4 regions of the Halomonas sp. BMC6 genome follow, and region 1 is predicted to be linked to each of the others. Evidence: predicted binding sites of a transcription regulator. Region 1 holds the regulator's gene; each other region holds the start of a gene.
What was found. The regulator sigma-54, encoded in region 1, starts transcription at its own class of promoters, with help from an activator protein. The targets are predictions, from matches to a motif close to TGGCACNNNNNTTGCTNT.
Positions count from the first base shown of each region.

Region 1 (7,480 bases):
ACGTATCGATCAATAAATCGGCGAGATCGCGTATTTCATGTAGCGTCTCCTCCTCTTTGTTGATCGCCTCTTCCAGCGTCATTTCGCTGTCGCGAGTGAGGGGGTGGCGACGACGAGTGGCGGAGTAGCGCTCCAGCAGAATGCGTGCGTCCGTGGTTAGATAGATCACCTGAAAACGAATGTCTCGCTGGCGTAGCTCTTCCAACAGCGCTGGCAGACGCTCCAGCGCGATGGGGAGGTTGCGCGCATCGATGCTAACGGCAATACGGGTGCGTTCGCCTTGAGCGCGCAGCTCATCGATCAGCGAGCCCAGCAGCATGGCAGGTAAGTTATCGATCGCATAATAGCCAAGATCCTCCAGCGCTTGTAAGGCGATAGATTTACCGGACCCCGAACGGCCGCTAATGATCACCAGTTGCATAGCGTCTCTCTTGGCGTATGAGCGTAGGAAATAAACAGTGATGGACGTGTGAGTATCTTACGCGGCCTGTTCGCGTATCTTGGCCGTCATTAGGGTCAATAACTCTTTTTGACTGCTGGCTTTGCGTAACTGTTGACGGGTATTCGCATCGTTCATGATCGTCGCGACTTGCCCAAGCAGAGCGAGATGCGTGTCGTCCGCCTCTTCGGGTACGAGCAACACGAACACTAGATCGACGGGGTCGCCATCGATGGCATCGAAATCGACCGGCTCGGCAAGTTTCAAAAAGCCGGCGATGGGCGAGCTACAGTGCGGGCTACGTGCGTGGGGGATGGCAACGCCGTTGCCAATTCCCGTGCTGCCGAGACGCTCGCGTCCAATCAGGCGGCTAAACACTTCTTGGCTATCGAGGCTGGGTGTGTTTTGGGCGATGAAGGTGCTGAAAAACTCCAGCACCCGTTTTTTGCTGCCCCCGGGCACGTCGTAGAGCACGCGCTCCGGGGGGAGGATGGTTTCCAACGTCATTGAGTTAACGCACGCCTGCGCCCTGGGCGCGAGCTTGTGCTTTTTCCTTGTGTTTAACGAGTTGACGATCGATTTTGTCTGCGAGCGCATCGATAGCGGCATACATGTCGTTATCGAGGGCTTCGGCATGAAGGTCGGCACCGGCGGCATGCAGCGTACAGGCTGCCTGCTGGCGTTCCTTCTCGACAGATAAGGTCACTTGCACCGTGGTGATGTTGTCGTAGTGGCGTTCGACGCGTTCCAGCTTTTCGTTAACGTAGTCACGCAAGGCGTCAGTCAGTTCAACGTGATGACCAGTGATGTTTACTTGCATTGACGTGCTCCTTATCCATCGGGCTGTACTTCGATTGTAACCCTTTTTGCGCTATTGCAAAGCCCCTGCGTCGAGTTTGTCATGCCCTACCGTTTAACTAACGTAAACGGCGGCGCTCACTGGACGAGGGAATACCCATTGACTCGCGATATTTCGCTACCGTACGCCGGGCAACGCTGATGCCTCCCTCCTCAAGGAGGGTCACCAGGCGACTATCGGAGAGCGGTTTACCCGACGGCTCCTCTTGTATCAGTTTTTTGATCCGTGCACGAATGGCGGTGCTGGAGTGGCTATCGCCGCCATCGTGGCTGCTGACTTGGCTCGAGAAGAAGTACTTCAACTCGAACACGCCTCGTGGCGTATGTATGAATTTCTGCGTCGTCACACGGGAGATCGTGGACTCGTGCATCTCCACGGCCTCGGCGATGTCGGCCAGGATCAGCGGTTTCATGGCCTCTTCGCCGTGCTCTAGAAAGCCGATCTGGCGGGCGATGATTTCACGACCTACTCGCAGAAGCGTGTCATTACGGCTGGAAAGGCTTTTGATCAGCCAGCGAGCTTCTTGGAGGTGCTCTTTCAAGAACTGGTTGTCTTGGCTCTTGTCGGCGCGTTTGATCAAACTGGCGTAATCGGGCTGGATACGCAGGCGCGGCAGCGCCTCCGGGTTGAGCTCTAAGTGCCAGCCCTCGTTGTCATGGCGCACGACCAAATCGGGCGTAATATAGCTGTCGTCGGTCACGCCGTAGGCGCTGCCTGGGCGTGGGTCAAGGCTGCGAATTAAACGGATGACGTCGTCCAACTGCTCGTCATCCAGGCTCAGGCGGCGCTTGAGTAGCCGTAAATCGTCTTTGCCCAAGGCTTCGAGAAACTGACGCACCAAGCGTTTTGCGGGCATCAATAGCGGGGTGTCTTCAGGCAGCGCGGCCAGCTGAAGCATCAGGCACTCGCGCAGGTCGCGGGCAAACACGCCGGTGGGCTCGAACTGTTGTAAGCGCAACAGGGTGTTTTCTACTTCACGCTGGCTCAGGCTGTCGTGGCCTTGCGCCTTGAGGCCTTCGCGGATGTCGTTGAGCGGTTGAGTGAGATAGCCGTTGGCATCCAGTGCATCGATCAGGCTTTCGGCAATGGCATAGTCGCGGGGAGAGAAGTCAGTCATGGCCAATTGCCATAACAGATGGCCATGAAGGCTTTGGCCTGCGGCTTGGCGCTCGAAGTCGGGTCCTTCGCTGCTACCGCCCAAGCTGCCCATGTCTTGGTAGGTGTCCGACCAGTCGCTGTCTACGGAGAGTTCGTTGGGAATGCTGTCCGACCACTCGGCCTCTTGAGGCTCGCTAACAGCCTGTTCGCCAAACTCATCCTCTTGTTCGAGCATGGGGTTAGCGTCCAGCGCTTGCTGAATTTCTTGACGGAGGTCCAGCGTTGAGAGCTGTAGCAGGGCAATGGCCTGCTGCAGCTGAGGTGTCATGGTCAGCTGTGTGCCGATACGCAATTGGAGAGAAGCTTTCATGACCATCTGAGAACCACTCGTTAATCAGAAAGCTCCACCCTAGAGCGAGTTATGACTCTGTGCAAGTGCAATAAGCATGCCACTAAAAGAAAAGTTTGGTCAGGCCAGAGTTTAGAGGCGGAAGTCTGCGCCTAGATAGACATCACGAACCTTCTGGTTATTGAGGATCTCCTGGGCGTTTCCACTGGCGATGATATGGCCGTCGCCAACGATGTAGGCAATGTCACAAATATCCAGGGTTTCGCGCACGTTATGGTCAGTGATCAAGACGCCGATGTGGCGTTTTTTCAGTGCGCGAATGATGGTTTTGATTTCACCCACTGAAATAGGGTCGACCCCGGCAAACGGCTCGTCGAGCAGAATGAATGCGGGCTCGGTAGCGAGTGAGCGAGCGATCTCCACTCGGCGGCGCTCGCCCCCTGAGAGGCTCATGCCCAGGTTGTCGCGAATGTGGGTAATATGGAAATCTTCGAGCAGTGACTCGAGGCGTGCTTCCCGAGCGCTGCGGTCCAGCGCTTTGCGCGTCTCGAGAATCGCCATGATGTTATCGGCCACCGAGAGCTTGCGGAAAATGGAGGCTTCCTGGGGAAGGTAGCCAATCCCGGCCATGGCGCGCTCGTGCATGGGCGCATGGGTCAGGTCGACGTCGTCGATACCGACGCTACCGGCATCGGATTTGACCAGTCCAACGATCATGTAAAACGACGTGGTTTTACCCGCCCCGTTGGGCCCCAGCAGGCCGACGACGCTACCCTGAGCGATTTCCAGGTTGATATCTTTCACGACCCGACGGCGTTTGTAGCTCTTCGCTAGGTGATGGGCGTAGAGCGTTTTGACAGGTGCGGAATCTGCAGAGGTTGATGCTGCCACGTGGCCGCTCCCTATTGTTCGGGCTGAAGAGTCATGCGAATGCGCTGGTTGTCGCTACCGCTCACGTCGGAGCGTGCTTGCACCACTTCCTGGTCGATGAAGTACTCCAAACGCCCCCCTTGGAAACGGTCGCCTTGCTGTGTCAGTTCGGCTTGGTCGATCAGTTCGACACGGCGTTCGGCGACATGGTAAACGATACGACGCGCCCAGCCCTCCATGGGGGTTTCTTGATCTTCGAGCTGATTGCGCAGGTAGGCGCGCTCACCCGTGGCAATGGCGCGTGACAGCTCGCCTGAGTCGTTGCGCTGAATTTCGACGCGTTCGCCGCGCAGTTGCATCTCGCCCTGGCGAATGTCCACGTTGCCTGAGTAAACAGCGGTGCCAGCGCGCTGGTCGAGGTCCAGGCGGTCGGCTTCGACCTCGATGGGGGCTTGGCTTTGTGCCATGGCCGCCGTGGCGAGGGGTAGGGTTAACGCAAAGAGTGCAGTGCGGAGAGAGGCGTTCATCGCGACTCCTCAGGGTTACGAGTGGCAGGCGGGTGGACGCCGCGCACGTTATTGGTCAGGCGGACTTGGCTGTCATCGAGCCAAACGTCCATGCGGGAGGCTTCCATGCGCTGCGGCGGCTGCTGCAACAGCACGGGCGTATCGCTCCAGGCATGGCGCGTCACGCCATCGTAGTTTAATTGCTGCGTGTCGAGCTGCCAGCCCTCTTCGGGAGCCAGTAGCCGGGCAGACCCTCTTAGCGTCAGGGCCTGGGAATCGGTATTCAAGGTGCCGGTGTCTGCCGTGGCCAGCCACTCCCGCTGTTCGCTGTCGAACAGCGTCGCGCGCGGCGACATGACATCGGTCATGGCCGTTTGAGGCGTATGGACCAGTCGAGGCGTGACCAGCGACTGCTGGATAGCGCCTGTCTCGCCAAACAGGGTAATTTCGGCGTTCTCCAACACATGCCCAGGCTCCTGGGCACGGGCCTCCTGATCGATCTCACCCTCTTGCGGGCCGCGCGGGTCCAGCCAGACCAGCAGTCCGCCCAGGGCCACGACCATCGCCGTGATCCACACCCGTTTTCTGACTCTGAGACCCATCACGAGTGCCTGTGAAGATACGTGTCGAGCACGGCATCCCAGTGCCCTTGCGAAGTGAGCAGCGTATCGCAAATTTCACGTACCGCGCCGTGGCCGCCTAGCCGTTCCGTGATCCAATCGGCATGGGTGTGCATGTAATCAGGCGCATTGGGGACCGTGATGCCGACGCCGCAGCGCTTGATGGGAGCGAGGTCAGGCAGGTCATCACCGCAGTAGGCCACCTGCTCGAGGGTGATATCCAGTCGTTGGCAAAGCGCGCGAAGCGTCGTGAGCTTATCTTCGCAGCCTTGGTGAACGTGGCTAATGCCGAGCGCCGCCGCGCGCTGGCTGACCATGGGCGAATCGCGTCCGGTAATCAGTGCCACGTGAATGCCGACCCGCTTGAGCAGTTTCAAACCATGCCCGTCTTGGGTGTGAAACGCTTTGATTTCGATGCCGTCCGCCTGAAAGTAGAGGCGGCCATCCGTCAAGACGCCATCTACGTCTAGCGCGAGGAGTTTTACACGGCGAAGTCGGTCGAGTAGTGCATCGGGTAGGGCCATATAGCCTCCTTAACATCCATGGCGAAAAGCGTTATCACGCAGTTAAATCACACCGCTGGCTAGCAGATCGTGCATATGTAGCGCGCCGATGGGGCGCTGCTGCTCGTCGACGACAGCGAGCGCGGTTATCCGGCTATCTTCCATAATACGAACGGCCTCGGCAGCCAGTACGTCAGGGCCGATACGTTTGCCTGGGCGCGTCATGACATCGTCGACGCGCACGTCGCGCAGGTCATGAAATTGATCTAATGTGCGCCGAAGGTCGCCATCGGTATAGACGCCCGCCAAACGGCCTTCGCTGTCGATGACGCAAGTGAACCCCAGCCCTTGGCGCGTGATCTCCAATAGTGCATCGCGTAGCGGGCTTCCCAAAGCGACCTGGGGAAGCCTTGAGCCATCGTGCATTAGGTCACGCACCCGCAACAGCAGGCGCTTACCCAGACTGCCACCCGGATGGGACAGCGCAAAATCCTCGGCGGTAAAGCCGCGTGCTTCGAGTAGGGCAACGGCCAGAGCGTCGCCAAGAGCCAGTGCCGCCGTGGTTGAGCTAGTAGGCGCGAGGTCCAGTGGGCACGCCTCGCGTTCCACGCCGCTGTCTAAATGGGCATCGGCGTGGCGGGCAAGGGTAGAGCCTGGGCGCCCGGTCATGCTGACCAGCGGGGTGCCAAGCCTTTTAAGAAGTGGTAGGAGCGCCGTCACTTCGGCGGTTTCGCCGGAGTTGGAGAGCGCGAGTACTACATCGGTACGGGTAATCATGCCCAAGTCGCCGTGACTGGCTTCACCTGGGTGTACGAAAAAGGCGGGCGTGCCGGTACTCGCCAGCGTCGCAGCAAGTTTGCCCGCGATGTGTCCTGACTTGCCCATGCCGGTGACGACCACCCGGCCTTGACAGGCGAGGATGAGCTGGCAGGCGTGATCGAACTGTTCGTCCAGTTTGGCCTGAAGGCCGCCGATGGCCGCTTGCTCAATTTGCAGCGTTCGCAGCGCACTTTCACGCAGTTGGCTGGGTGTAGAGAGTGGCTGGCCCATGGCATGTCTCGTTTTCATAAAGTGAATAGGTAGCAAGTAAGAATAACATCTTGCGGCGCTATTTAGCTAAAGCGTGGCAAACTCACCAGCCCCGTGGCGATGCATACGCCGTAAAAAAGGTTGGCGTAGTAATCATTTGCGCCGCTGTTACTGAGAGTAGCGTTAAGATACGATGTTCGATAATATTTCGAAAACACTGTTTTTTAAACTGCCCCGTGACTTGTCGGTTTATACTGACGCGTTCTGGCATCAACGATGAAGGTCAATCAGCACATGACGGATGTTCCCTTCATACAGGTCGAAGACGTCTACTTTTCTCGCGGTGAAAGCGAGATCTTTCGCGGTGTGAGTATGACCATCCCTCGCGGTCAAGTAACGGCCATCATGGGGCCAAGCGGTACGGGTAAAACGACACTCTTGAAGCTCATCGGTGGCCAGCTGACGCCCGATCGTGGTCGGATCTTGATCGATGGGCAGGATGTACACCGGCTGTCACGTAAAGCGCTGTTCGCACTGCGCAAGCGCATGGGCATGCTGTTTCAAAGCGGGGCCCTGTTTTCGGATCTGGACGTTTTCGAAAACGTGGCCTTTCCGCTACGTGTTCATACGGATTTGCCAGACGCGATGATTCGCGACCTGGTGCTACTAAAACTCCAAGCGGTAGGACTGCGGGGCGCGAGGCACTTAACGCCTGCCGAACTGTCTGGAGGGATGGCGCGTCGGGTAGCGCTAGCGCGTGCCGTAGCGCTGGACCCCGAACTGATTCTTTACGACGAGCCGTTCGTCGGCCAGGACCCCATTTCCATGGGCGTGCTGGTGCAGTTGATCAAGCGGCTCAATCAGGCGCTGTCGCTGACATCGGTAGTGGTCTCTCACGATATCAAAGAGACGTTGAGTATCGCGGATTACCTCTACTTGATCGCCGATGGGCAGGTGGTGGCTCACGGCTCCCCAAGCACGCTGGAGACGAATCAGGACCCTCGGGTCAGCCAGTTCATGCACGGCGAACCAGATGGCCCGGTACCGTTTCACTATCCTGCAGAGACGCTCTATCGGGATATCCTCGGCCACGATTTAGCAATAAAGGCAGGGTAGATGCAGTCCAAATTTTCTCACTACGCGGCGCGAGTGACCCGCCTGGGGCGCAAAGGGTGCGACGTGGTCGAAGCGCTAGGACGCGCCACGG
Region 1 covers NZ_CAXNSH010000001.1:3,216,883-3,224,362, reverse strand. Annotated here, with positions in the region: gene rapZ (RNase adapter RapZ) at 1-421, opposite strand, end outside; gene ptsN (PTS IIA-like nitrogen regulatory protein PtsN) at 479-946, opposite strand; gene raiA (ribosome-associated translation inhibitor RaiA) at 951-1,259, opposite strand; gene AB6K10_RS15780 (RNA polymerase factor sigma-54) at 1,357-2,772, opposite strand; gene lptB (LPS export ABC transporter ATP-binding protein) at 2,878-3,636, opposite strand; gene lptA (lipopolysaccharide transport periplasmic protein LptA) at 3,648-4,142, opposite strand; gene lptC (LPS export ABC transporter periplasmic protein LptC) at 4,139-4,723, opposite strand; gene AB6K10_RS15760 (HAD family hydrolase) at 4,723-5,265, opposite strand; gene AB6K10_RS15755 (KpsF/GutQ family sugar-phosphate isomerase) at 5,308-6,294, opposite strand; gene AB6K10_RS15750 (ATP-binding cassette domain-containing protein) at 6,568-7,389, shown strand; gene mlaE (lipid asymmetry maintenance ABC transporter permease subunit MlaE) at 7,390-7,480, shown strand, end outside.

Region 2 (7,480 bases), 2.7 Mb from region 1:
GTAAGCCAGTACTCACTCGCGCGGTCACCACGGGTTCGATCGCGGCGCAAATGCGCACGATCTCGCCGTTTTCGGCTTTCAGGCCTTCGCCATCGCGCAGCACGGGGCCGCGATCCAGAAACAGCCCAAGAGGCTGGCCGCTGTCGCTCTCAGCTTTTAAGCGGCCGCGAATGCGTAGCTCAAAGGGCAGTGTCAGCGTGTCGCTGGCGGTGCCCTCATCTATGGGGCCGAGGCGTTCAATCAGTTTCAGCATCGATATCGTCCTGGTATAGCCTTTGAGGCTCGCCGGGAGCAGCCCTACGAGAGGGCGCTGTGAATACACCCCTGTACGCTACTTTTGCCATCCATGGCAAAAGACCCTCTCTACGGGCTGCTCCCGGCTCTCATGTCACGTGGGGTATACCCTACATTCAAAACAAGTGATACCGCTGCGCCAGCGGTAGCTCGGTCGCGGGTTCGCAGGTGAGCAGTTCGCCGTCGCAGCGCACTTCGTAGGTTTGCGGGTCGACGGTGAGTTCTGGGCAGGCGTCGTTGAGCTTCATATCTTTTTTACGCACGCCGCGCACGTTTTTACAGGCGGAAAGCGTGCTTTGTAAGCCAAGGCGCTCTTTGATGCCTGCGTCAATCGCCGCTTGGCTGACAAAGTTGAGCCGGGTCTGGCTGGCGGCGCGGCCAAAGGTGCCGAACATGGGGCGGTAATGCACAGGCTGCGGCGTGGGGATGGAGGCGTTGGGGTCGCCCATCGGCGCACCGGCAATCATGCCGCCTTTCAGAATCAGCGCGGGTTTGACGCCAAAGAAAGCAGGCTTCCACAGCACCAAATCCGCCAGCTTACCGACTTCAATCGAGCCGACTTCATGGGCAATGCCGTGGGTAATGGCGGGGTTGATGGTGTATTTGGCGATATAGCGCTTGGCGCGCAGGTTGTCGGCCCCTAACGCTTCATCTTCCGGCAACAGGCCGCGCTGCACTTTCATCTTATGGGCGGTTTGCCAGGTGCGGCAGACCACTTCACCCACGCGGCCCATGGCCTGGGAGTCGGAGGCGATCATCGAGATCACGCCCAGGTCGTGGAGGATATCCTCGGCGGCGATGGTTTCGCGGCGAATGCGTGAATCCGCAAAGGCGACATCTTCGGGGATATTGGGGTCCAGATGGTGGCAGACCATGAGCATGTCGAGATGCTCATCGATGGTGTTCACCGTGTAGGGCCGCGTGGGGTTGGTGGAGGACGGCAGCACGTACTCTTTGGAGCAGGCAGTGAGGATATCCGGGGCGTGGCCACCGCCTGCGCCTTCGGTGTGGTAGGTGTGAATGCCGCGCTCTTTAAACGCCGCTAGGGTGTCTTCCACGAAGCCGGATTCGTTAAGCGTATCGGTGTGAATGGCGATCTGCACATCGTACTTTTCCGCCACGCTTAAGCAGGTATCAATCGAGGCGGGGGTGGTGCCCCAGTCTTCATGCAGCTTGAGGCCCATGGCACCGGCTTCCAACTGCGCTTCGAGCCCTTCCGGCAGGCTGGCGTTGCCTTTGCCGAGCAGGCCGATGTTCATGGGCAGGTCATCTACCGCTTGAAGCATTTTGCCAATGTGCCACTCGCCGGGGGTGCAGGTGGTGGCGTTGGAACCGGTAGCGGGGCCGGTGCCGCCGCCCAGCATGGTGGTAACACCGCTCATCAGCGCTTCTTCCACCTGCTGGGGGCAGATGAAGTGGATGTGGGCGTCGATGCCGCCTGCGGTGAGGATTTTGCCTTCGCCCGCAATCACTTCGGTGCCGGGGCCAATCACGATTTCCACATCAGGCTGGGTATCGGGGTTGCCTGCTTTGCCGATGGCGGCGATGCGGCCGTTTTGCAGCCCTACATCGGCTTTGACGATGCCCCACCAGTCTAAAATCAGCGCGTTGGTGATCACGGTGTCCATCACCGAGGCGTCCTGGCGCTGACTTTGGCCCATGCCATCGCGGATAACTTTGCCGCCGCCGAACTTTACTTCTTCACCGTAGTGGGTGGCGTCTTTTTCGACTTGGATCCATAGCTCGGTGTCACCCAGGCGCACGCGGTCGCCTACGGTGGGGCCGTACATATCGGCGTAGGCTTGCCGACTGATCTTGTTTACCGGTTTCATATTTGCCTCTGCCTCAAGCGTTGAGTCCAGTGCTGGGCGGCCATCGTCTGTGTGACACGCTGTGAATACGTCCTTGTACGCTTGACTGCGCCATCCATGGCGCAGACAGTCACCCAGCCGATGCCCGCCCTACCGTCGGTTGTTCTTTATTAATCCGTTGGCTAATCGAGCGGCCCCATCACATCGCCACGGAAGCCATAGATTTCCCGCTTGCCGACAAACGGAATCAGCGTGACTTCGCGGGTTTGGCCGGGTTCGAAGCGGATGGCGGTGCCGGCGGCGACGTCCAGGCGGTAGCCACGGGTTTTATCGCGGTCAAACACCAGCGCGGGGTTGGCTTCAGCAAAGTGGTAGTGGGAGCCAAGCTGAATGGGCCGGTCGCCGGTGTTGGCCACCTCCACGGTGATACGCTCGCGACCCGCGCACAGCTCGATATCACCCTCTTGTAACTGATACTGTCCTGGAATCATGGCGCTCTCCTAACGGTGGATGATTAGTTGATCGGCGTGTGAACGGTGACCAGCTTGGTGCCATCTGGGAAGGTGGCTTCCACCTGTACTTCATCGACCATCTCCGCCACGCCTTCCATCACGTCGTCTCGGGTGAGGATTTCGCGGCCGTAGCTCATTAAATCCGCCACGCTGCGGCCATCTCGCGCGCCTTCCATAATCTCAAAGCTGATCAGCGCTACCGCTTCGGGGTAGTTCAGTTTTAAACCACGCGCTTTGCGGCGCTCGGCAAGCTGGGCGGCGGTAAACAGCATCAGCTTGTCTTTGTCTCGTGGGGTCAGTTCCATGGAGTGTCTCCAGCGTTATCAGCGTGTTGCCAATTAAGTTAGCCAAATGCGCGGCGTATGCGCTTCGCGCTCGATCCAGCGCGGCCGTAGCAGGTGCCAGGCCTGCTCACACAGCGCCCAGGCTTCGTTACGAGAAGTGCCTAGATAGCGCATCAGCAGTACGCCGTGGCGCACGGTTACCGCCCAGCGGGGGTTATCCGGCAGCGCTTCGCGCAGTGCTTCAATAGCCGCAGCGGCATCGTCAATACCCACCGCCCAGAGCGTGGCCTGCACCGTGGCGCCGCCCTGCCCCCAGCGGCCCGCAAAGCGTGGGTGTGCGGGGTCCAGCGGCTGGCGTTCAAGCCATAGCGGCTTGCCATCCAGGGTTAAGCGAAAGTGCTGTTCGATGCGCCCCGTGACATAGGGCAGATCACTGGCCGGGCGGCCGAGTGCCATCACTTCCCAGCCTAGGCAGCGAGCATTGCCCTGCAGCGCAATATGGGTGCGTTGAGTGCCCTTTGAACCATTAAACGCGATGGTTTCCTGGGGCAGCCACTCTAAGGTGCCGCCCTCCTCTACCGTCAGCTCGGTGTGCTGTGTCCAGGCCACGCCTTGGCTGTCGGCTTTGTAGAGCTTATTGGCGGCGGGTGTGGTGAGCAGCGCATGGGCTTCGCGCTCGATATGAGCACGGATGGTCAGCGCATCACCGCTCACGAGCCCGCCAGGCGGGTGCAATACGTAAACGTGGCACGCTTCCTGGCGGCCTTCTGGGTAGAAGGGGCGCTGTACCCGTAACGGCCCTTGGTGACGCGCTTGCACTAACCGAGTCACGCCATCGCGGTTGGCAAAACGCAGAGCCAGCGAGGCGGCCCAACGGCGCTCGGCATCAAAGCGGTGACCGGAACCAGCAGCGGGTGGGGCGAGTTCGCTCAACATCATGGGGCGCTGTCGCTTCCTTGTGGATAAATCATTACCTTACAAATGCAAGGAGTGCGCCAAAATGGTGAAAGTGCGATTCAGGCAGCGCCAAAACGCTTTTATAGCCTGAAGCGGCTCTCTTTATGCTGTTCAATCAGGGCAAAAAGCACCATAAACGAGCAAAAATACCTTCAAACGCACCAAATAAGTGCGGATGCAGCACCCTCTTTCGCGGCAATACACCACAGCGTTAATCGCAGGCATCGGGTACTTTGCATCGGTATGACGCTGTAAACTGCTTAGCCGTCATTCAGGCAGCTCACAAAGCGTAGTTTGAGATGCGATCTTTCCGCTCAGCCAACTCTTTTTGGTATCGCACAGCGCTCTATTTAGCGTTCGTGGCGATCTACCTGCTCTTTGCTGGGCCGCTGTTCTCGCAATTGCAGTCTCAATGGCAGGCGTTAGACCACTCTTCAGAACATGCACACGGATATGATGCCGCGTCGCATGGCACATCGGCGGGTCCGTCATCTCATCACGATGACCCGCTGCATCACTGGTATCACCCGTGTGACTATTGCGGTATATGGCAAAAAACGCCTACCGCTCCCCATCATTTACCCGCCATTGGCAGTGTGGCCTTTATCACACGTACGCCGCTGCCAGAGGCCTTTGCCCAGCGCGCTGCTGCGGTACAAGCCTACCCCCACGCCTATCCTCGCGCTCCGCCCACGTTAAAGGTCATTTAACTCAAAGGGTTTACCTAACTGGCCAGCTAAAAACGGGCTTGGCTGGCAAATAAATATCGCGTCTTGAACGCCGTGTTAGCGCCGCTACGTGCGGACAACACGGTGCTTTGAGCGCTTGGAGCGTGTGCATGACGACAATGAGTTCCACACAGACAACGCGCAAAGCGTCGCTTGATCTGTATCGCGCCGTTTGGCGCTGGCATTTTTATGCAGGCCTATTAGTCCTGCCTTTTTTAATCGCGCTCTCGCTGACCGGGGCGCTGTATTTATTCGATGACGAGCTGGATGCGCTCATTCATTCAGATCTCAAGCGCGTGGAAGTTCAGCAAGCCACACAGCCTGCCGCCTCACTCGTGAGTTCGGCGCTGCGGGATTACCCCGGCACGGCGGTGAAATACACCTCGCCCGCCACCCCGGGAAGCTCAGCGGAAGTAACCGTTAACTCACTAACTGGCGAACGGCTGGCCGTGTACGTCAATCCCTATACGGCGGAAGTGCTGGGCGCTCTGGATGACCGGGGAACGGTGATGTGGACCGTTCGCTACCTGCATAGCTTCAAGTTCTTCGGGCAAACCCCGCGCAAGCTGATTGAGATTGCTGCGGGCTGGTCGATTTTGTTGGTCGCCACCGGCATTTATCTCTGGTGGCCGCGCAACGGTAGGGGCGGCGTGGTGAGCGTGCGTGGCAAACCCAAAAGCCGAGTGTTCTGGCGCGACCTGCACGCGGTGCTGGGTATCTTTATTGGTGGGTTCATTGTGTTTTTGGCCCTTACCGGCATGCCGTGGTCGGGCGTTTGGGGCGCACAGGTAAACGAGTGGGCCAACGGCAATAACTTTGGCTACCCGGCTGGCGTTCGGGTGGACGTACCGATGTCCAACGCCTATTTAAGCGACCAAGGCAGCACCAGCTGGTCGCTGGAGCAGGCGCGCGTGCCTGAATCCATACAGCCTGCCGTGCCTGCCCCGCGCATTGGGTTGAACAACGCCGTAGCTCGGTTAGATGCGCTGGGCCTACAGCAGGGCTACACGGTCAATCTGCCCAACACGGCTGCCGGGGTGTATACCGGTTCGATTTATCCCGATGACTTAACCCAGCAGCGGGTGATTCACCTTGATCAATATAGCGGTGAGCCGCTGCTCGATATGAGCTACGCCGACTATGGCCCGCTAGGCCGCTGGCTGGAGTTTGGGATTAACGTTCACTTGGGGCAGGAGTTTGGGCTTATCAATCAGCTTTTCCTGCTGGCGGTATGCATCGCCATCATCGTGATGTGCGTGGCCGCAGGCGTGATGTGGTGGAAGCGTCGCCCATCAGGGGCCATGGGCGTGCCGCCCTTGCCCACCGATAAACCCGTGTTTCGTGGGCTGATCGCCCTTCTCGTCATTGGCGGCGTGCTGTTTCCGCTCGTTGGGGCGTCTTTGATCGTCATGCTGATCATCGACTGGCTGATCGTGCGGCCACTTCAGGAACGCCGCCCCGCTCGCCAAGGCGAACAGGGCGGTAGGCCGACTTAGTGCGCCGCGTGCCCATGATCATGGGCACCTTCATGGTGACTACCTTCATGGTGGCTCCCTTCCGGAGAGGCACCCACTGGCAGCACCTGAAGTTCGATCTCCATCGGCTCGGCGTGCTGGAATTTCAGCGTCAAAGGGACGGGCTCACCCTCCACGATGGGTGAGCCCAGTTCCATCAACATCAAGTGTAAACCGCCCGGCGCTAGCGTCACGCTCTCGCCCGCCGGTAGCTCGATGCCACCGGGCAGAGGTGCCATGCGCATCACATCGCCGTCCATCTCCATAATATGAATCTCGACACGCTCGGTGAGCGGGCTGGTCGCCCCCAGCAGCATGTCATCGCCATCGCCATCGCCATGATTGGTGAGGGTGACAAAGCCACTGCCCGCTCCGGCCCCCGGCGGCGTTGCACGGGTCCAGGGTTGCGCCACTTCAATAGAGGAGTGGCCTTCCATGGCATCCGAGTGGTCGCTGCCATGATGAGCCGCCATCAGCGGCGTGCTCAGCAAAAGCAGTGCGGTTAACAGCGTAAAACGGCGCATCAACATAGTGTTCTCCGTGGGTAACATCGCCAAAACCTAGCGCTTAACGCGATATTACTCAGTGACAGCGGCAACCACCACCCGATCCACGGCTGTAAACCGGGTGTGGATAACTTAAACCGTCAAATGCTGCTTAATCAGCTCATTAGAGAGTTCACTGATCTCGCCTTTGGCGACTGGGCGGCCGCGATCCATGATCACGAAGCGGTCGGCGTATTTGCGGGCGAAGGGTAGCTTTTGCTCGACCAGCAGCACCGTTAAACCATCCTCTTTGATCAGTTGGCGAATCACCTGGCCGATTTGGGCGACGATATTGGGCTGAATGCCCTCGCCGGGTTCATCAAGAATCAGCAGCTTAGGTTCGATCACCAGCGCGCGGCCGATGGCGAGCTGCTGCTGTTGCCCGCCGGATAAGTCGCCGCCCCGGCGGTGCTTCATCTCTTTGAGCACCGGAAACAGCTCGTAGATACGCTCCGGGATTTTTTTCAGCCCGTCGCCCCGGGCGGCAAGCCCAGTGCGCAAATTCTCCTCCACCGTGAGCAGCGGGAAGATCTGCCGCCCCTGGGGCACAAAGCCGATGCCCATGCGCGAGCGCGCTTCCACGGCTTTTTTGGTGAGTTCGATCTCACTGCCATCGCCCTGGTAGCGCAGCTGGCCGCTTTTCACCGCGACTTCTCCCATGATGGCTTTCATCAGGGTGGTTTTACCCACCCCGTTGCGGCCCATCACGCAGGTGCACTGCCCGGCGGGCACGTCTAGGTCTAAGTCCCACAGCGTATGGCTCTCACCGTAGAACTGGTTGAGCTTTTCAATGGCTAACATCAGGCGCTCTCCTCTTCATCCGACCCTAGATACA
Region 2 covers NZ_CAXNSH010000001.1:486,208-493,687, forward strand. Annotated here, with positions in the region: gene ureE (urease accessory protein UreE) at 1-253, opposite strand, end outside; gene ureC (urease subunit alpha) at 411-2,126, opposite strand; gene AB6K10_RS02220 (urease subunit beta) at 2,288-2,596, opposite strand; gene ureA (urease subunit gamma) at 2,620-2,922, opposite strand; gene AB6K10_RS02230 (urease accessory protein UreD) at 2,956-3,840, opposite strand; gene AB6K10_RS02235 (DUF2946 domain-containing protein) at 4,158-4,568, shown strand; gene AB6K10_RS02240 (PepSY domain-containing protein) at 4,697-6,082, shown strand; gene AB6K10_RS02245 (copper chaperone PCu(A)C) at 6,079-6,630, opposite strand; gene urtE (urea ABC transporter ATP-binding subunit UrtE) at 6,739-7,446, opposite strand; gene urtD (urea ABC transporter ATP-binding protein UrtD) at 7,446-7,480, opposite strand, start outside.
Region 2: AB6K10_RS02230 (urease accessory protein UreD) is a predicted target of sigma-54. The motif match lies at 3,882-3,899, and genes of this name have one in related genera.

Region 3 (7,480 bases), 2.2 Mb from region 1:
ATGCATCCGTACCGAGCGCTATTCGAGCAGTCGGGCACACCGCTTTTCGTCGTCGAGCGTTCAGCCCCTGATGCAATGAACGTGTACGCGAACGCAGCCTTTCGGCGCGTGGTGGGATGGGCCGCCGATAACAGCGAGATGGCGCTGGCCAACTGCTTTCCCCTCGACGTGACTAACGTGCTGGCCGCCGTACAGGCTTGTGACCAGCAGCAGGCCGTTCAGGAACTGATGGTGACCTGGGCAGACGCCTCACGGCGTTGGCAACTGCAGCTCTCGCCCGTGGTGGACGGCGAGTATCGCGCCGTGTATGGGGCGTTGCATCAGCCCGCGCTTCCGTTTGGCGAGTCGTTGGATGCGTTGCTCTCGCAGCTACCGGGCTTCATTTACCAGTTGCACTACTCGCGCACGGGCAGCTGGCGTTACACCTATGTGGGGCAGCGGGTCGAGGAGATGTTTGGGGTGAGCGTGGAAGAAGCGCTGGCCGATGCGCAGACGCTGCTAGCCAACATTCACCCTGGGGATCGCGATGCGGTCATCGAAAGTTCGCTGGAGAGCGCACGCACGATGACGCCGTGGAAACAGGAATTTCGAATGTTCCACCGTCGTGGCGAAATGCTGTGGGTGGAAGCCAGTGACCAACCCCGACGCGAGCCGGATGGCAGCGTGCTGTGGACGGGGTACGCCAACGATATTACCCAGCGCAAAGCGCTGGAATCGGCACTGAAATCCAGCGAGCAGCGTTTTCGCCAGTTGGTGGAGCAGGCGAACGATATCATCTACACGCTCAGCGCGGACGGCACGATGACCTATATCTCTCCTAACTGGCAGCGCATTTTAGGCCACGAAGTGAGCGATGTGCTCGGCCGTAATATGAGTGCCGTGCTGCACCCGGAGGATTTGGAAGCGTGCCGCCGCTATATCGAGAAAGTGTTCGTGACGGCCGAGCCGCAGGGGCTGATCGAGTACCGCGTACAGCATGCCAACGGCGAGTGGCGTTGGCACTTCACCAACGGTGCGCCACTGTTGGATGACCAGGGCAATGTGACCAGCTTTCTCGGTATTTCCCACGATATTACCCCGCGGCGCGAGATGGAGCAGCGAGTACTGCATCTTGCCCAGCACGACACCCTGACCGACCTGCCCAACCGGGCGATGTTCTTTGATGAGCTGGGGCAGGCGCTGGCCAAGGCGCTGCGCTCGGGTGGTCAGTTGGCGTTCTTGTTCATCGACTTGGATAACTTCAAGCCGGTGAATGACCGCTGGGGACACGGTGTGGGGGATCAATTGCTGAAAGACGTTGCCCAGCGTATGCGATGTCGGCTGCGCGGCACGGATATGGTGGGGCGGATTGGCGGTGATGAGTTTGTGGCGCTGTTGGGCGGCCCGGTCATGGAAGAGGAGGCGCTGGCCGTTGCCAACCAGCTCTGCCGTGCGCTGGCCGAGCCGTTTGCTCTGACGGTGGGCGACGTGCGCGTCTCCGCCAGTATCGGCGTAGCGCTCTTTCCGCAGCATGCCCGGGATGAAGCCTCCTTGGTTCACTGTGCGGATCAGGCGATGTACCACGCCAAAGCCCAAGGTCGCAATCGCGCGGTTCTCTACTCCGCTGGCGCCTCGGATAGGGCCGTTTGCGGCGAGCCGACGTACTGAAACATGAACGTCAGTGCTGCGGGCAGGCTGGCTCGCCAAACACGCCAGGTATGGCCACCGGGATACAGGTCGAGCCGCACCGCGCCGGGCTGTATACGCTCCATGGCCTGACGAAGCTGGCGGGCATGGAACTCGGCATCGTACACATCGCTGCGACCAGCGCTGATATAGAGCGGCACCGGGGGTGTGTCGCTTCGTTCGGCTTCCGGGCGCGGCGTCACGCGCAGTCGGTAGCTTTCCAAATGGGCAGTGTAATTGAGCCGCTCCCAGAGCGTCTGATCGAACGCCCCTTGCGCGTTCAAAAACGCCGGATGCCGGTGGGCTGACGAATTCTCAGGCGGGGCGGGAACGTAGCTGGCAGGGCTGAGGGCGGCCGCAGCGGCGAACAGCTCCGGCCGTTCGAGGGCGAAGTTGACGGCTCCATACCCTCCGGCCGAGAGTCCGGCGACGCCGCGCTGCTGGCGTGTCGTGCCGACATGATAGGTTGCCTCGATATGCGGCATCAGGTCGTTGAAAAAGGCGCTGCGGGCGGCTTCGTTATATCCGTCGACCCACCAGCTGCGGCTGCCGGGCATCACGAAGACGGCCGGGGGCACATGTCCCGCGTCGATCAACCGGTCGGCGGTGTTGGGAAGGTTCCCCTTGGTGGCCCAGTCGAGCTCGTTACCAAACGAGCCATGCAGTAGATACACCACCGGATAGGGCGTCGAGGCGTGTGGATCATAATCGTCCGGTAAATAGACCGTGTACGGATAGTCGTACCCTAGGGTGGGCGAGAAGAACTGTTCACGGGACACGTCGCCAGCCAGGGTCGCGCCGCTGAGCATCAGCCCGCTCATCACGCCGATCGTCGTGCTCATCCAGCGGATAAAGCGAGCGAGGGAAAAGTGTCTGCGCACGAAGCCTCCAGGAATTTACCGTCGGTTAAAGGGTCGGACAGCGGTGTAACTCGGCGTGTTCATTGCCGTAAGCCCATACATCAGCTTAGCAGCGGTGGTTTGGTGGAGGTTCGATGCAAAAAATCGAGGAGATCTATTGGCTGCGCGCTTACGGCTGTGTCGCCGTCTTTCTATTCCATTGGCTCGATCATATCAACCAGCGTGTGGATAACGTCGCCACGGACCTGATGCGCATACCGCTGGTGCTGGGCACGCCGGTTTTCTTGTTCATTTCGGTCTTCGTCTTTGCCGTTCGATACGATCAACAGGTGCCGCCAGGCTTTCTGCTGCAGCGGGTGAAGTACGTCATGTTGCCCTATGTGGTGTACGGGAGTATCTACTCCATGGCCCAGTGGCGGCAGCTGGCGGGAAGCGAGAACGCCGTGGGGTTTTGGGAAAATGCCAAAGTCTATTTTCTTTACGCCGAGTGGCATGGCTACTTTTTGATTATCGCCATGCAGTTCTATGCGGCGTACTGGGCGTACACGCGCTGGCGGCTATGGCGCTATCACCCGGTACCGTGGCTGGTGGCTGCCTGCTGGGTGAGCATGGCGTATTGGGGCTTGGCCTATGCCTTCGAGATCGAGCCGCCGGGCTACTTGCTCTGGGTGGCACCGCTGGGCTGGGTGTATCTGTTTTTTTTGGCCCTGGTTCTGGTGCGTTACTACCCGTTAACGCCCTCGGCTACGCTGGTCGAGCGGCCCGTATGGCTGCAACTCCTTTCCCAACCGCGTTGGCTTTTCCTGTTCGTCGGCGTAATCGTGCTGGCCACGTTCGAGCATTGGCTGGCGTTCTCATCGAAGGAAGTCTGGGTCATTCCCTTCTTCGTACTGTTCACCCTGGCGCTGATGCGTGGCTTGAAAGGACGCAGAGCGCCTGGCTGGGTGCGCTATATCAATGCTTACTCGTTTGGTATTTATCTGGCGCATCCGATGTTTTTCACGCTCACCGATACGTTCGTGGGCGTGACGACACTGCCGCTGGTGGTTTACGCGGTGCTGCTCATCGTCGTAGGCAGCGTTGGCTCTATTTTGCTCAACAAAGCGGCCAATACCACGACGATGGGGGCCATGCTGTTGGGTAAGCGGTTGAAGGTATGAGTACAGGGTAGGGTAGGTGACAGGGCGGGCATCGATGCGCGGAACCAGAAAAGGCTAGGGCGAGGTGGATGACTGGCTGTTTGGTGAGCCACGGGCCAACCCCAACGATTCGCCGCTCAAGGTTTTAAGCCGGGTCGGGCAAGCGTAAAGGCGCTGTAAAAAATCGAGCAGGGCTGGCTCATCCAGCTCGGGATCGAAGCCACCAATGCGCTCTAACCAGGTGCGCCGAATGGCAATGTAGGGCGGTACGGACACGGCCGTACTGAGAAAGTGCAGCAGCAATCGCTCCGAAAACCGGGGCGTAGCCGCGTTGATGAGCAGTGCATCCATCGCCGTGTTGAGCTGAGGATAGAGCAGGTACCAAAGCTGTGCCGCCATAGGTTCTTTATGCAGCGCAATCAGCAGCCACTCTGCTTGACTGATATAAGCCGCCTGATTGAGGCGCGCGCCGAGCATTTGCGAGGGGGTCACCAGGCAGTGGGCATGATAACGCTGTTCGAGGGCGGTGAGCCGCTCGTCCGCCTGCGCGCAGGTGACGATGATCGGCATCACATGGTCGGCCAGGCCGGACTGGCGAATGGAGCGCAAGTGGCGCGGTAGCAAAGCCCCTGTCACTGAAGCGTCTACGATAAAGCAAACCGTACCCATGCACGCGGCTTCCTTTTGTTATGAAGCATCTCCGATTGTAATTTATTGTAGATGTGGGTTTCTTTGCGTAGCAAGAGAAACTTTTTTAACAACAGGGAGGTGCAAGCGCCTCTCCTCTAACCAATTTGGTGCGCTCTGTGGCTTGCGTGCACTATTTTTGTGCATATGAGACACGAGATGCCCTTTCCGTACGAAGCGTGACGATGTGTTGCCACATTAAGACGCAGACGTTTAGTGATTTTTCGTATTTAAAAACAATGGCTTGCTGTTTTTTATGGCCATTATGGTGCAGGATTGGCATGCTCTGTGCTTATGAATCATAGATAGTTTCATCAGCGGCTATTGAAGCGTAGGCAGACGCCTCCAGGCGTGCTACAACGATAGCCGGTCTGAAATGATCGCTGGGCGGTTTGTTATCCATCGTCAGACAAACGTTAAGCGAACAAAAAAGACAAACGCGCCACATGCAATTGCGTGTTGAACGATTTGTTGAATAACACTTTTATCGATAGCTTACAGTTACACGCTTTAAGCCACGCTCATACCGGAGGACACTATGTCAGCCAAGACTCTCGCGCTAATCGAAGAACATGATGTTAAGTGGGTAGACCTGCGTTTCACCGACACGCGCGGTAAAGAGCAGCACGTCACCGTACCGGCACGTGACGTGAACGAAGAGTTTTTTGAAAATGGCCAGATGTTCGATGGCTCTTCCATCAACGGTTGGAAGGGCATCAACGAGTCTGACATGATCCTGCGTCCGGAAGACGGCACCGGTTTCTTGGACCCTTTCACCGAAGACGCTACCCTGATTCTGCGTTGCGACATCATCGAGCCGGCGACCATGCAGGGCTACGATCGCGACCCGCGCTCCATCGCTAAGCGTGCCGAAGCGTACCTGCAGTCTACCGGTCTGGGCGACACGGCCTTCTTCGGTCCGGAGCCGGAATTCTTCATCTTCGACGAAGTACACTGGAAAGCCGACATCCAAGGTGCCATGTACAAAATCACCTCTGATGAAGGTGCATGGGCGACCAGCAACCAAGTCGAAGGTGGCAACCTGGGCCACCGTCCCCGCGTGAAAGGCGGCTACTTCCCGGTTCCCCCGGTCGATAGCTTCCACGATATCCGTGGCGCGATGTGTAATACCCTGGAAGCGATCGGTCAGACCGTGGAAGTACACCACCACGAAGTAGCTAACGCGGGTCAGAACGAAATCGGCGTTAAATTCAACACGCTGGTGAAGAAAGCTGACGAAGTTCAGGAAATGAAGTACGTGATCCACAACGTGGCACACGCTTACGGCAAAACCGCTACCTTCATGCCGAAGCCGCTGGTAGGCGACAACGGTTCGGGTATGCACGTACACCAGTCGTTCTGGAAAGATGGCCAGAACCAGTTTGCTGGCGACGAGTACGCGGGCCTGTCTGAAATGGCGCTGTACTACATTGGCGGTATCATCAAGCACGCTCGTGCCCTGAACGCCTTCACCAACGCTTCTACCAACTCGTACAAGCGTCTGGTACCGGGCTTCGAAGCACCGGTCATGCTGGCCTACAGTGCCCGTAACCGTTCTGCGTCTATCCGTATTCCGTACACCGCTAGCCCGAAAGGCAAGCGTGTCGAGACTCGCTTCCCGGATCCGACCGCCAACCCCTACCTGGCGTTTGCCGCGATGCTGATGGCGGGTATCGACGGTATCAAGAACAAGATCCACCCTGGCGATGCCATGGATAAGAACCTGTACGACCTGCCGCCGGAAGAAGGCAAGTCCGTACCGACCGTTGCCAACAGCCTGGATCAAGCACTGGAAGCACTCGATGCTGACCGTGCGTTCCTGACCGAAGGTGGCGTGTTCACCGACGATATGATTGATGCCTACATCGAACTGAAGATGGAAGACGTTGAGCGTATCCGCATGACGACTCACCCGATTGAGTTCGACATGTACTACTCTTGCTAAGAACGGTCTTTAATGACGGTGCTAAAATCACCCTTGCGGTGTGATTAGCCAGAAAACCCCGCCTCGGCGGGGTTTTTTTATGGAAGCGAAATACGCAGGGGCTAGTAATGATAAGCAGACGACGTTTGCAAAACAGAATAGGTTTATCCACAGCGGCGGTGCTTCTACTGTGCCTGTGGGTAAGCGTGGCCCAGTCGCAAACGGTGTATCGCGTGGTGGATGAGCAGGGCAACGTGACGTTTACCGATAACCCTGAGCGGGGTGGGGATGCCATTACGCTGGCACCGCTGCCCAGCATACCATCGGCGTCGCGCCCTTCAACAGCGGCACCGCGCAGCCTGGGCAGGCCGGGTCAGCCGTTTATGCCTTATGACCGTTTTACGATTGCTAATCCCGCTAGCGGTGCTTCCGTGCGGGGCGGTATGACGCCAGTGGAAGTGCAGGTGGTGCCACCGCTGCGAGACGACCATCAGATTCAACTGCGGGTGAATGGCGAACTCAGCCAGTCGGCCCTGCATAGTGACGCTTTCTGGTTGGCAGGCTTGCCTGCAGGGGCGCACCAAGTGTACGCCGAGCTGCTGGATAGCCAGGGCCGTGTGCAGCACCGCACCGATCCGGTGACTATTTTTATCGCTGAATAGTCTTGTGCACTATAATGGTGCATTAGGGCGGCGAGGGCGACAGCGCATTGCGCTATAAAGGCTCGCCATGCGCCCGTCATCTGCCCACAAGCCGTGCAAGCCGCGGTTTGCGCTGAATTGGCGCGCTTTTTGCAGCTCCTCCCCTAACACCCCTCTTTAATGGATCAGTGCCCATGAGTATTGGTCGGAGCGACGCTTCAGGACACGCCATGTATCAGCGTTTACTCGAACACCTCACCACCGCAGTTCTGCTGCTCGACGGTGAACTCTGCGTGCGCTGGATGAACCCGGCCGCGGAAGCGCTGCTGGCGGTGAGCTTCAGCCGCGTGCAGGGCATCAGTTTGGATACGTTGCTCGGCGGTGATGAAAGCATCGATGAAGTGCTGGCCAAAGCGCGCGATGCGTTCCATCCCTACACACAGCGCGAGGCGCGTATTACGCCGCTCAATAGCGACCCGCTGACCGTCGATTATACGGTCACGCCGCTCTCTGCCGATGAACTGCTGTTGGAGGTCGAGCCGCGGGATCGCTTGATGCAGATCT
Region 3 covers NZ_CAXNSH010000001.1:1,017,930-1,025,409, forward strand. Annotated here, with positions in the region: gene AB6K10_RS04855 (diguanylate cyclase) at 1-1,647, shown strand; gene AB6K10_RS04860 (esterase family protein) at 1,596-2,507, opposite strand; gene AB6K10_RS04865 (acyltransferase family protein) at 2,660-3,685, shown strand; gene AB6K10_RS04870 (hypothetical protein) at 3,740-4,333, opposite strand; gene glnA (glutamate--ammonia ligase) at 4,890-6,296, shown strand; gene AB6K10_RS04880 (DUF4124 domain-containing protein) at 6,404-6,937, shown strand; gene glnL (nitrogen regulation protein NR(II)) at 7,147-7,480, shown strand, end outside.
Region 3: glnA (glutamate--ammonia ligase) is a predicted target of sigma-54. The motif match lies at 4,629-4,646, and genes of this name have one in related genera.

Region 4 (7,480 bases), 280 kb from region 1:
ACGCTGCCGCCGCCCGAAACCAGCTCGCTGGTCAGTAGCGTTCTGAAGCCGCGCTCGAACTCGCCTCCGCTGTAGTATGAGCCGTACTGCTCATGTTCAGGGGCCGCAATGTGTAAATCACGGAAGCGCACCCGTTCGCTGGATAAAATGCCGCCCGCTTCGTGCTGAGCGAGCACTTCCCAGTGCTGGGCGGCCTGCATTTTTTGCTGTTCCGTGTAGGGGTAAGTCGTGGCAATGGGGGCCTGAGAAGTGCTGGCGTAAAAACAGCCGCTGAGCATCAGGCTCGCAAGTCCCAGGCCAACGGGGCGTAAAAAATGGACAATGGAGTGTGACATAGGACGAGTGCGCACCTGGTAGTTCCTTATCGCTACTAATCGGCTTTTTGATAGACTAGTTTGCCATGCTTAGCATAGATCGGCCACGAGGTTAAAAACTTGAATGAGTAATCATACCAATGCTTGAAGACCATCGCAGCGGCCCACGTCATGATTCTCTGCTCTCCAACTACCCCGAAGACGATAGCAACAACGGTTGGATGATCAGCTATATCGATATCATGACGCTGCTGGTGGCGCTATTTGTCATTATTATTGCCGCTGCCGGGGTGACTAGCCCTGATTGGTCGCCTGCCACGGCAGAGCCTGATACGGGTGACAGCATTGCTGCACCGCTGGGAGTACCGTTGCCCGCTGTGTTGGATGAGCGCCGCCAGCAGAGAAGCACCACGCTGGCGGCCGTGCCCGGCACTCTTAGTCCGATGGCTATTAGCGCTGCGCTAGGGGTGGCAGGCTTACCGCCTCGTCCTACCACCGTTCCCAGCGTGCCGCCGCTGATAGCACTGCCCGTTCAACCTGAGCCCACTCCGGTGTCAGAGACGCCATTGGTGGCGTCGTTAGTGGAGCGCTTTCACGCTTCGTTACCCACTTCCACATTGTTACCGATCCCTACATTACCGACTCCGTTAGTGCGCATTGAAGAAGAGGTTGCCGCAGCGCCGTTGGCTGATTACATGGTGCTGTTGACCGATCGCCCCCCAGTAAACGTACAGGAAGTCAGTGATGAGGCGATCAGCAGTGCGTTAGCAATCGATGCCCGTTTGGCTGAGCAGGTTGAAACATCGCCCTATTTACCCAACCTTGAGGGCGTAGAGGTCTCTCGAGTGGCGGAAGGCATCAGCCTGCGGGTACAAGATAGGCTGCTGTTTCCCTCTGCGACGGCAGAGCTAACCGAAGGCGGCTCATCGCTGGTAGGGAGTCTGTTAGACACGATTCAGCGCTACGATGGCGAAGTGTGGGTAGAAGGCCACTCCGACAGTCAAAGTATTAACACCCCAGAATTCTCCTCTAATTGGGCGCTCTCCAGCGCACGTGCTATTGCCATTGTTGAAGCCTTGGAAGCGGCGGGTGTGGCCGCTGAACGCTTGCGAGCCGTAGGGTTAGCCGCCACTCAACCCTTGGAAGATAACAGCACCGCCGAGGGGCGTGCGCGTAACCGCCGAGTGGAGGTGGTCATTCATGCTCAATAGGTGGCATCCAGCAATGAACAACGCTTTTGTATAAGGCGATAGAAACAGAGATAGATACAGCATAAAAAAAGCCCGCCGGGGGAGGCGGGCTTGAAAGGGCTTGGCTCACTGCAGCCCACTGACATCAGGTGAGGGGGTGTACAAGGTTGCCAGTGGGTACAATTCGAGTATAGCTATTTGTGAGCGTTTGCCAAGGGCTTGTGCAATTTTTTTGCGAATTTCTTGTACTTATTTTTATGCATAAAACTGATTGAATAAAAAAGAGGGCGTTTTTGCACTGTTTTGGTGCTTTTTAAGTGCGCTTTTTTGGTGCTTGGTAGTCGGAGATTATTTTCTGTGGTTTAAGTAATTGATTTTTTTTATCTAAACTTCATTGGCATGCATTCTGCTTTATTGCTTATCTGAGAACGACGCCCGCGTAACGGCTTTAAAGATTGCAATAAGGTGGTGCCATGACAAAACACACCCGCACTACAAGCACTCACTTTGAGTGGGTGAATCTCGCCCAGCCTCCTGGAAGCCCCGACCCGGCCCTTCAGCCGCGTTTAGTGGTTACTGACCTAGACGGTTCGCTGCTTGATCACCACAGTTACGACTTCTCTCCTGCAGCGCCTTGGCTGGCGCGCCTAAAACAGCTGGGCGTGCCCGTTATTCCAGTCACCAGTAAAACCCGTGCCGAACTGATCTCCCTGCGTGAAGCGTTAGGCCTAACGGCGACGCCGTTCGTGGCGGAAAACGGCGCTGTGATTGGCCTGCCGCCGGGCTGGTGTCACGCACGGTTAGATCGCCCTGGCAGCGGGCTAGACGGCGTGGTGGTGAAACACACCGGTGTTGACGTGGGGTTTATCCGTGCACGGTTGAACGTCTGGCGCAAGCGTTTGGGCGTGCGCTTTACCCGGATGAGCGAACTGGATATGGCGGCTGTGATGTCGCTCACCGGTTTAGACGAAACCCGCGCCAAAGCGGCCCGGCAGCGTGAAGGCAGCGAGCCGCTTATCTGGGAAGACGACGAAGCTGCGCTGGCCAATTTCCGGTTAGCGCTGGAAGGCGATGGCTTGATGCTCACCCAAGGCGGACGCTTTTGGCATGTGATGGGGAAAGCCTCGGATAAGGGCAGCGCCGTTGATTGGCTCATCAAGCGCTTTACCGCGTTGCGTGGCCGTGAGCCGCTCTCATTAGGACTAGGTGACGGCCCGAACGATATATCCATGCTCGATGCCGTCGATCAGGCCGTCGTGATCAAAGGGTGCCACGACTTGACCGTCACGCCGACGAATACAGCGCTATATCGCACTCAGGAAACCGGGCCGACAGGCTGGGCCGAGGGGGTGGCCCACTGGTGGGGGCGAGACGACCGCCGGTTAGCGGCGGCACCTACCCAAGCGTCCGTTACGGCCTAATCAACGAGGGATCAGCGTATGAGTGATTTTCATCAGAATGGCGTCATTACCGATTTCCACAACCTCACTCGCCGTCCGGTGGAGGCGCTAGAGCAGGAGCTAGGCCAGTTTGCCAAGCGTCGTCCGATGGGGCTGATACTCCCGTCGCTATTTTCCGAGTTGGAAGGCCCAGCGCTTTCGGCCATTGTCGATGAGTTGGTGAAAGTGCCTTATCTCAATGAGATTGTGATCGGCCTGGACCGGGCAGACCGTGAGCAATTCCTATATGCCCGCGAATTCTTCTCTCGTCTTCCCCAGCACACCCGCATTCTATGGAACGACGGTCCACGCCTGCGTGAGCTAGACGCCGAGCTGGAAAGCCACGGTTTAGGGGCCTTAGAGCCCGGCAAAGGGCGCAACGTGTGGTATTGCGCAGGATACGTGCTGGCCTCTGGCCGCTCGTCGGTGGTTGGTCTGCACGACTGCGATATTCTGACCTATGACCGTAGCCTGCTGGCGCGGCTCATGTATCCCGTGGCTCACCCACGGTTCAATTACAGTTTCTGCAAAGGCTATTACCCCCGCATTGCCGAAGGAAAGCTCAACGGCCGGGTGTCTCGGCTGATGGTGACGCCGCTACTGCGAGCGCTCAAAACCGTATGCGGGCCGCTGCCCTATTTGGACTACTTGGATAGCTTCCGTTATCCGCTCTCGGGGGAGTTTGCGATGCGCAGCGATGTGCTGGAAGGCATTCGTATCCCCGCTGACTGGGGCCTGGAGATTGGGGTGTTGTCTGAACTGCAGCGTAACTATTCACACCGCCAGCTGTGTCAGGTCGATATTGCCGATGCCTACGACCACAAGCATCAGCCCGTTAGCGAGGATGATGTCAACGGCGGCCTGAATCGCATGAGCCTGGATATCGCCAAAGCACTGTACCGTAAGCTGGCCACCCAAGGCGTGAGCTTCAGCAGTGAAGATTTCCGCACGCTAAAAGCGACGTACTACCGTCTAGCACTCGATTTGATCGAAGCCTACGACCACGACGCCACCATGAATGGCCTGAGTTTGGATCGCCACTGTGAAGAGCAGGCGGTGGAGCTGTTTGCCAGCAATCTGCTGGAAGCAGGCAATCTGTTCTTGGATAACCCCCGCGAACGGCCGTTCATTCCTAGCTGGAACCGGGTACAGGCCGCCGTACCCGATATACTGGCGCGAATGCACGAAGCAGTAGAGTTGGATAACCAGGGCAAGGTGTAGCTGGGAAATAAGGTGAGCAAGCCCCCGCCTGGTTGGGCGGGGGCTATGACTATTAGAAGTCGCTGAAGGAAGAGGGTTGGGCTGCGGGCGCGGCAATGACAGGCTGGTGGATTTCTTTGTTCAACTTGAAGTTAGTCACCAAGTGGCGAAGCTGGGTGCTTAGCTGCGCTAGCTGCTGGGTCGCGTGGTTACTCTGCTGTACCAGTCCCGCGTTTTGCTGGGTCATTTGATCCATCTGCGTCACGGCCTGATTGACCTGCTCGATACCGCTGCTCTGCTCGATGGTAGCTGCCGAGATTTCCTGTACAAGTGTACTGAGCTGCTGAATATCGGCGACCACACCGGTAATCATCTCACCCGTGTTTTTGACTTGGCGGCTGCCTTCGACCACCTGCGCATCCGCGTTTTCGATCAATCCTTTGATCTCTTGGGCGGCGGACGCCGAGCGGCTGGCCAGCTGGCGCACTTCATTGGCGACGACGGCAAAACCACGGCCTTGCTCGCCTGCGCGGGCCGCTTCCACCGAGGCGTTCAGCGCCAGAATATTGGTCTGAAAAGCGATGGCATCAATGGTATTCACGATGCTGCTCATTTGCGTCGCGCTGTTGTTGATGTTCTCCATTGTGTGAATCACTGACGCCATAGCGTCGCTACCGCGTTGGGCGCTTTCAGCGGTTTTGGTGGCCAGGGTGCGGGCATGGTCAGCGTGGTCGGCGTTCTGTTTCACCGTGGCCGTTAATTGCTCCATGCTGGAGGCGGTTTCTGCCAAGGAGGCCGCCTGCTCTTCAGTTCGGGTGGAGAGCTCTTCGTTGACACCGACGATCTGCTCCACGCCATGATTCACCTGATCGGCACCGTGGTGAATGTCGCTGATGGTGCCTGCCAACGTCTCGCGCATGCGATTAATGTCATACAGCAAGCTGTGCTGATCCTTGGCGGAGAGTGTGGCGGCTTGGGTAAGGTCACCATCGGCAATATGGCGTACCACCGTGGCTGCATAGCGCGGGTCGCCGCCTAGACGACGGGCAACGTCACGAATGACCCAGCCCATTAGCAGCGTCACCGGCACGCCAATCACTAATAAAATGATCGCTGAGCGAATCAGGCCGGTAATGAAGGCGGCATTGATGTCGTCGACATAGACGCCGGCGGCCAATGACCAACCCCACTCTGGCAGGTGTGCGACATAGCTCACTTTGGGCACTTGGTCATCCCCGCTGATGCGGCGCGAGTAGTAGTCCACATGACCGCCACCGGCTTGGGCAACGTCCAAGAAGGCAGCGTACAGCCGCATGCCGCTGGCATCTTGATAAGCGCTCATATCCTCGCCTCGTGGGCGATTAGGGTGCGACACGATCGCCAAGTCGTTATCGAAGGCAAACACATACTCGCCTTCGCCAAAGCGGACGCTGGCAATGTTATCGATGGCTCGCTGCTGCGCTTCGTCTTCCGTCAATTCGCCGCGCTCGGCGCGCGCCTGTAGCGCTTCCAGCTGTCCATGGATACTGCCCACGATATGTTGAATGCTGTCGCGACGTTCACTTTCGATAGTTTGGCGGTTCTCCCACGCCAACCAGCCCACTAGCAGTAGCATCGCCACCCAAATGATACCGAGGGTGCTCCAAAGTTTCTGTGTCGTTGTCAAACGGTTCATGGTGTCCCTGTGAAAAATCCAATCAGTAATTAAGCCCTTACTGCTATCGGCCAATATTGCTCATACCTTAGTCGAATTAAGAAAAAGTTGACGATAGAGACTTATCTATAATTCTAAAAAGATATAAATATATAACTTAAAATTGCGCTATGCTCAGTGCACGGACTTAATGCCCGTCAGCTATCCATGGGAGGCCCTCGATGCAACGACCCATCGTCACCCACTTTTTCGACGAACCGACCAATACGTTCAGCTATGTGGTGGAAGACCCCAACAGCGATGCATGCGCCATCATCGACTCGGTACTCGACTTCGATTACGCCGCCGGTCGCACCGACGTTCGTTCGGCGGAGCAGATCATTGCGTATGTGTGCGGCAAAGGGCTGAAAGTGGAGTGGATACTAGAGACCCATGTCCACGCGGATCATCTATCCGCCGCACCGTACCTACATACCAAGCTGGGCGGCAGCACCGGCATTGGCGCCCACATCGTCGACGTGCAGGAAATTTTTGGGAAAGCCTTTAATGCAGGCACTGAGTTTGCGCGGGACGGCAGCCAGTTCGATGCGCTCTTTAAAGAAGGCGACACCTTCAACATCGGTGGGCTTGAAGGGCGGGTGCTGCATACGCCGGGTCATACGCCAGCCTGCTTGACCTATGTGGTGGGCGATGCCGCCTTTGTGGGTGATACCTTATTCATGCCGGACTACGGCACGGCGCGCTGTGATTTCCCAGGCGGCGACGCCCGCACGCTTTACCACTCCATTCAGAAAGTACTGGCACTGTCCGAGCAAACGCGGCTGTTCTTATGCCACGACTACAAAGCGCCGGGGCGAGACGCCTATCAGCATGAAACTACCGTTGCCGAACAGCGCCAAGCCAACGTCCATGTGCACGACGGCATTAGCGAGGAAGAGTTCGTCAAGATGCGCACCGAGCGAGATGCCACGTTAGGCATGCCGCGCCTGATTATTCCTTCTGTGCAGGTCAATATGCGGGCTGGTGAGCTACCGCCTGCCGAAGATGACGGCCAGGTGTACTTAAAAGTACCGCTCAATCGGTTTTGATGTTTGAGCACTATGAGGCGAGATACACAGTAATGAGTGAAACGATCCGTTGGATAGCAAGCCTGCAAGGGCTGGTAGGTGGCGTGCTGATTGGGCTTTCAGCGGTGTGGCTGATGGGCGCGCTAGGGCGTATTGCCGGTATTAGCGGGATTATAGGAGGATTAATCACCCAGCGGCCTAAAGGAGACAGTGCTTGGCGGGTGGCGTTTTTAGCGGGGCTAATTAGCGGCCCGCTGCTCGTCATGGCCGTTGGGGGTGAGCTGGGTAACGTGGCAGGCGTGCCCGGTGCGGTGATTGGTGAACCTGCAGGCGGCGTGCCGCTTATGTTGTTAGCAGGCCTGCTGGTGGGGATAGGCACGGGGCTTGGCAGTGGCTGCACCAGCGGCCATGGCGTATGTGGCTTGGCGCGGTTAGCGCCCCGGTCTATGGCGGCTACTGGAACCTTCCTGGTCGCGGCCATTGCGACGGTCTATGTGGTACGGCATGTCATCGGAGGTGGGGTATGAGCACACCGGCCGTCAAAACCGCAGCGGGATACCTCGCTGGCATGCTGTTTGGTTTGGGGCTCGCGATTTCTGGGATGACCGACCCCGCG
Region 4 covers NZ_CAXNSH010000001.1:3,495,640-3,503,119, reverse strand. Annotated here, with positions in the region: gene AB6K10_RS16935 (hypothetical protein) at 1-350, opposite strand, end outside; gene AB6K10_RS16930 (OmpA family protein) at 455-1,525, shown strand; gene AB6K10_RS16925 (HAD-IIB family hydrolase) at 1,978-2,925, shown strand; gene AB6K10_RS16920 (glycosyl transferase) at 2,944-4,164, shown strand; gene AB6K10_RS16915 (methyl-accepting chemotaxis protein) at 4,217-5,818, opposite strand; gene AB6K10_RS16910 (MBL fold metallo-hydrolase) at 6,019-6,885, shown strand; gene AB6K10_RS16905 (YeeE/YedE family protein) at 6,930-7,391, shown strand; gene AB6K10_RS16900 (DUF6691 family protein) at 7,388-7,480, shown strand, end outside.
Region 4: AB6K10_RS16925 (HAD-IIB family hydrolase) is a predicted target of sigma-54. The motif match lies at 1,900-1,917, and genes of this name have one in related genera.